Regions from separate parts of the Polyangium sorediatum genome, predicted to be linked through region 1. Evidence: riboswitches for the same ligand, from Rfam matches in the RefSeq annotation. Region 1 holds a riboswitch; the other holds the start of a gene.
The links. Region 1 has a riboswitch for cobalamin ahead of QHF89_RS31380 (hypothetical protein). Riboswitches for the same ligand answer to the same signal wherever they lie in the genome.

Region 2: another riboswitch for cobalamin. It lies ahead of QHF89_RS12970 (ribonucleoside-diphosphate reductase subunit alpha); the one in region 1 lies ahead of QHF89_RS31380 (hypothetical protein).

What each region holds. Positions count from the first base shown of each region.
Region 1 is NZ_JARZHI010000037.1:9,711-12,916, forward strand. It holds gene QHF89_RS31375 (protein kinase domain-containing protein) at 1-1,226, opposite strand, end outside; cobalamin riboswitch at 1,602-1,758, shown strand; gene QHF89_RS31380 (hypothetical protein) at 1,927-3,129, shown strand.
Region 2 is NZ_JARZHI010000008.1:253,492-256,697, reverse strand. It holds gene QHF89_RS12980 (hypothetical protein) at 1-39, opposite strand, end outside; gene QHF89_RS12975 (alpha/beta hydrolase fold domain-containing protein) at 43-936, opposite strand; cobalamin riboswitch at 1,144-1,354, shown strand; gene QHF89_RS12970 (ribonucleoside-diphosphate reductase subunit alpha) at 1,716-3,206, shown strand, end outside.

The sequences.
Region 1 (3,206 bases):
AAGGTGATCTGGCTCTTGCGCTCGAAGCCGAACTCCGCGTAGCTGCCGTTCGTGCTGCCGAGGTCCTCGATCGTCCACGAGCCCGACTGGCAACGGAGCAGCGCGTGCTGGCCGCTCACCGTGGCCTCGGGGATCACGAGGTCCTGATCGGCGCGACGACCGAGCGTCATGATCGGTTTGTCGAGGGGCAGGATCTGCCCGACGATCTCCGGCGCGTTCGTCGCGTACGTGATGAGCAGCGATTGGGCGCCGGGCGTGAACGCGGCGGTCTGGGCGCGGCCCGGCGGAGGCCCGGGTTCGAGCCGCTCGCGCGGGAGCTGGATCGGGCTCGTCGTGAGCTGCGTCGGGTTGAAGAACCGGAGGTGACGCGCTTGGGGGCGCATCGTCGGGTCTTCGTTCATGCCGCGGAAGATCTGCTTGACCTCGTCGGTCGCCAGGCCCGCGGGCACGTCGAACATGATCTGCTGACGCATGGGCCGCGCGCGCGGCTTGTAGCCAGGCTCGGGGACGCGGCAGGTCCACATCTCCCAGAGCGTGAGCACCATGGCGTAGACGTCGTCGTCGACGCTGGCGCCGCCGTTGCGCAGGCGCTCGGGCGACATGTAGTTCGGCGTGCCGCCGTCCGGAGGCGCCCCGGGGCGGCGCGCCGAGGCGCGGGCGCGCTCCTGCGCGAAGCCGAAGTCGAGGATGACGGTGCGGCCTTCGCTCACCATCACGTTGCCCGGCTTGAGATCGCCGTGCACGAGGCCCTGCGCGTGGATCGCCGCGAGGCCGCTGCACACCTCCGCCGCGATCTTCCGGAACTCGTCAGCGGTGTATCCGCCTTGAGCCTTCTTCTTCCGGATGTGCGTGTGGAGGGTTTGTCCGGCGATCTTCTCCATCACGAGGATGGGCCCCCAGAGGCTCGGGGCGAGATCGAAGACCTTGCACACGTTGGGATGGGCGACCGATCGCGCGAGCAAGAGCTCTTGCCGCAGCGCCTCGTCGTCGCCAGGCATGCGCGATTCCTCGCGCACGACCTTCAGCGCGACCTCTTGCTGCGTCGAACGGTCGAATGCGAGGAAGACCTCGCCCATGCCACCCTTGCCGAGGCTTAGTCGGATTTCATAGCGGTCGTTGATGACCGTTCCGGGAGTGATCGGGGGGGGAGGAGTTCTGTTGGTCACGACGAGAAGAGGGTCAGCCGCCTCGTTGCCCAGTGGGTCGGGACGGTGCTGGTTTCCCACAAGCGTCGTCCATCTCGGGCGAGAGCGCAACGAGTCCTTTTCAAGAACGAGTACCTTCCCCGCGCGAACAAGCGTTTTCCGCGGTTTCGGGGTCGGTCCGGGCCCACCTCGTGGTCCGGGTGGCCTGTGGCCCCTCTCGTACGTACCCCCCTCCCCTGTCCATTGTGGCCCCCCCGTGGCCGCCTCCCCACGCCCGAAAGGCCATCGAGTGAGCGAGCGCTCCGGTCGATGAACCTCTTCTTGACTGCACGCTCGTTCATCGCCTACGCCGCCCCGTGCGGACCCCGGGATGCAAGTTCAGGGGCCCGCCGATCTCGAGCAGTGGGCGCGCGCGTGCGCCGAGCGAAGGCTCATCGAACGCGCGCGCCGGACAACAGGGAAGCCGGTGACCATGCCGGCGCGGCCCCCGCCACTGTAGCCGGGGACGAAGGCGGAAGAGCCACTGCGCGGAGAGCGCCTCGCTGGTGCGAGCCAGGGAGGCGCGAACGCGCGGGAAGGTCCGCCCGAGGACGATCCGGGAGCCAGGAAACCTGCTGCGTCGAGGCCCGATCGCGGTCTCCGGGGTGGAGCATGCGGCGGGGGGGCCCTCGCGTCCGTGTCTCTCCGTCCATGCCCACGCCGGCGCCGCTCTTCGGCGGGATCGTTCGATCCCGCCCACGAGACCCGAGGGCGCGGGTGTGTCGCCCATACGGAGACGAACATGAACGACGAATCGAAACGCCGGCTGAGCACGCGGCTCGCGCTCGCCCTCACGCTCGGCGCGAGCTTGATGTTGGTCGCTTGCAGCGACGACGGGAACGGCAGCGGCGGCAACGGCGGCAGCGGTGGGAGCGGCGGCGCGGGTGGGAATGGCGGCGCGGGTGGTGGGGGTGGCAGCGCGTGCCTCGACCCTTCGACGTACGCAGATCTTTTCACCGTGAAGGACGCAGGGTTCTGCGTCGTCGGGCTCTACGAATCCGACGCGGTCGTCGGCGCGCCCTCGACGTGGGGGCGCCACGGCGGCCCGGTCGCGGTGAGCCCCGCGCCCGCGCCCGGCTCCGTGACGATCGAGCGCCTCACGCCGCCCGCCGGCGCGACAGGCAAGCTCACCCTCACGACGAACGACGTCGACACGAAGATCCCAGCGATGACGTTCCTTGGAGCTCAAGCGATCGATCTGCCCTTCTTCGACTGGACGGTCGTCTCGTACACGGCCTCCGATCTCACGGGCGAGATCGTCCTGCTCGACGGCACGCTCGTCGCGGCGCGTTACCCGGTGAACGGGTTCTACGCGGGCGTCGGCGTGGGCGACGGGACGCTCGGGCGGCTGCTCTACACGGGGCTCTCGGCCGTGAACGACGCCGCGACGAAGACGAACGCGCTCTACGCGGCCGACGCCTGCGGCACGGCAGCGTCGATGCCCCGACTCGTGCCCGACGGCGACATGACGTGCAGCGCGCCGCTGCCGGTCGACACGTTCGGCGTCGCGTCCGGCCCCATCGCCGCGGATCACGCGGGCAACGTCTTCGTGATCATGTCGGAGGCGAACGGCGATCAAGATGCGCGCGGGTACGCGGCGGAGAAGGTCGCACGGGGCACGGGGCCCACGGCCGGCGCGTCGCTCTTCAAGCTGCCAGGGTACGCGGGCAGCCTCGCCGCGCTCGCGCCCGGCGCGGATGACGCCGGCGTGCTCGCGTTCCAGCCCGTCGACGGAACGACCTTCGACGCGCTCGATGTCGTCGCCCAGCGCTACCGCGTGGAGAACGGGGCCGTCGTCGCCGAGGGCATGCCCGGCGTCTTCCTCTCGGCGGCCACGCCCGGCGCGTCGCTCCCCTTCTTCACGGACGACCAGGATCGGCTCTGGGTCGCCGGGCAACGCGGCATGGACACCACGGTCCTCGCAGTCGTGGCCCGCGTTCCCTGATCCCCTGCAGATCCCGCACAAGTGGTAGCCCGGGAGACCATGCGGCCGAACGCCGGCCGCATGGTCTCTCGGCATCC
Region 2 (3,206 bases), on a different contig from region 1:
CGCCGCCACCCACGCGGGAAGTGTCTTTCGAATGCGCATGGGTCAGAGCCTCGTCGACAGCCAGTCGATGGCGCGGTTGCTCTCCTCGATCGCGTCGATACCGTGGCCGACGCCTTCCAGGAACGTGATCGAGACGTCCTGGCCCGCCCCTTCCGCAGCAGCGCGGAACCCGCGCTGCGTCTGCGGCGGGACAATCGTGTCGGCGGTCCCTTGCAGGATGAGCGACGGGATCTTCGGCCCCGTCCGCAGGTAACTCGCCGGGTTTGCATCCGCGAACCGCGCCGCGTCGTCCGCCGTGCTGGCGCCGTCCGGAAGATCGAGCCAGCGGGTCATGTACGCCCTGACCCACCACTCCTCCGACGTGTCGTACACGGCAGCGAGGTCGTTCGCGCCGTAAAACGACACGACCGCCCCCACCGCGACGCTCTCTTCGTGGGGACACCACGTGGGCTCGAACCTCGGCTCGTCCTGCGCATACCCCGCCATCATCGCGAGGTGCCCGCCGGCCGACCCGCCCGCCGTGGCGACGCGGTCCGTGTCGATCTTGAAGGTCGAGGCATTGGCCGAAAGCCATCGAAGCGCGCAACGCACATCTTCTATCTGCGCGGGCCAGGGGGAAAGCGCGCCGCCCTCGTCCTTGGATTCGTTCGCGAGCCGGTAATTGATCGAGACGCCCACGAAACCCCGGCTGGCTGCATTCTCGATGGCGCCGCGGTAGGTGCTCAGATCCCCGAACATCCAGCCGCCGCCGTGAATGAAGACGAGGGTGGGGAACGGGCCCGGCCCTTCCGGGACGCGGATGTCGAGCGTCAGCGGATGCTTGCCCTGAGGCGTCGGGGCTTCGGCGTACGTGATCTCCCCCTCCACAGGGGCCTGTGCGCAATGTATCAACCCCATCGCCATCAGGCCTACGGCTCCCTGCATTGCGCGTGTCATGCCGACGCTCCTTACCTCCATCACGCCCCGATGCACTCCACGGTTTTCAGACGAGCACATCCTCGACGGCTCGCGTTTGGAGAGGACGACCTCCCCGCCCCGCGACCTCGGGGCCTCCCCGTCGACGTACGGCCCGAAGTTCACACGTACATTCAACGACTTACGCCTCGTCCCAACATCCCCGTTGACATCCCGCCCGACACGACCATAGGGTGCGCCCGTGCTGGTGGTTGGGCCTCGGCCCGGCCTTAAAAAGGGAACCCGGTGAAACTCCGGGACTGCCCCGCAGCGGTCATCGAGAACGAAATTCGCCTCATGCACTGGGACCTTCGGGGCCTGGGAAGCGGCGAAAAGTAGGAACCCGGCAATCGCCGAAGCGCTCGTGAGTCCGAAGACCTGCCTGCACCCGACACCGAGGAGACATTCGGCGTCGGTTTCGACCTGGGAGCCTCGTGGGAGGGCAAGAAGGTCCGAGCCGCGCCCCTTCGTACAGCGCGTCCCGGTCTCGACCTGTCCCCTCGTGCTGGTGTTCCAGTCGCCCGCGGGGGCGAAGGTCGGTCCGAAGGCTCCCCACGTTTCCAGCGCGGGTGCACGTCGGCCGGCTTCCTCTCTCGCGGGTTTCCACCCGAGCGGTCTGGTCCTGCTCGGAATCCGGAGGCCGGAGAGGAGGCAGCCTGATGCATAACGATACGAGCCCGAGCAGCAACGGCGCGGCGCCGTCGCGGACGACCCCACGGACGACGAGCTCGACGGCTGGCGACGTATATACACAAACGACCATGCGCGTGACGAAGCGCAATGGATCGAGCGAGCCTGTCGACGTCAACAAGATCGTACGCGCCGTGGGCCGATGCTGCGTGGGGCTCTCGGACGTCGATGCCCTGCGCATCGCGACCAAGACCATCAGCGGCCTTTACGACGGCGCGACGACCCGCGAGCTCGATCAGCTCTCGATCCAGACGGCGGCCGGGCTCATCGTCGAGGAGCCACAATACGCGCGGCTCGCGGCCCGCCTCCTCTCGACGTACATCGAGAAGGAAGTCCGCAACCAGGAGATCCACGCGTTCTCGCAGTCGATCGCCGCGGGGCATCGCCTCGGCCTCGTCAACGATCGCCTGCAATCATTCGTCGCGGCGAACGCACGCAAGCTGAACGACGCGCTCGTCCCGGAGCGTGATCGCGAGTTCGAGTATTTCGGCCTCCGGACGGTCTACGACCGCTACCTGCTCAAGCACCCCGCCTCGCGCCTCGTCCTCGAAACGCCGCAGCAGTTCTTCCTGCGCATCGCCTGCGCCCTGTCGGAGACGGTCCAGGACGCGCTCGGGCTCTACCACCTGTTCTCGTCGCTCGAATACCTGCCGAGCTCGCCGACGCTCTTCAATGCAGGGACGCGCCACGAGCAGCTCTCGAGCTGCTTCCTCCTCGACTCCCCCGAGGATCACCTCGAGACCATCTACCGGAGTTACACCGACGTCGCGATGCTCTCGAAGTTCTCGGGCGGCATCGGCCTCGCGTACCACCGTGTCCGCTCGCGTGGCTCGCTCATCGAGAGCACGAATGGATACTCCAATGGCATCGTGCCCTGGCTCAAGACGCTCGACGCCTCCGTCGCCGCCGTCAACCAGGGCGGCAAGCGCAAGGGCGCGTGCTGCGTGTATCTCGAGCCGTGGCACGCGGACATCGAGGCGTTCCTCGAATTGCGCGACAACACCGGCGACGAGGCGAGCCGCACGCACAACTTGAACCTCGCCAACTGGGTCCCGGATCTCTTCATGAAGCGCGTCGAGGCCGACGCGAACTGGAGCCTCTTCGACCCGAAGACCGTGCCGGACCTCCCCGATCTCTATGGCGAGGCCTTCGAGCGCCGCTACGAGGAGGCGGAACGAGCGGGCCTTTCGCTGAGCACCATCAAAGCACGTCACCTCTATGCGCGGATGATGCGCACGCTCGCGCAGACCGGGAACGGCTGGATCACGTTCAAGGACAAGTCGAACCGCGCCTGCAACCAGACGGCCCTCCCGGGCCGCGTCGTGCACCTCTCGAACCTCTGCACGGAGATCATCGAGGTGACGTCGAGCGACGAGGCGGCGGTCTGCAACCTCGGCTCGATCAACCTCGCGCGGCACACGCTCCAGGCCGAGGGCCGCGTCGTCGGGGTCGACTTCGAGAAGCTCGGCCGCACCGTGCGGACCGCGGTCCGGCAGCTCGACCGCGTCATCGACCTGAATTACTACCCCATCACCATCACGCGGGGGTCGAACCTGCGGTGG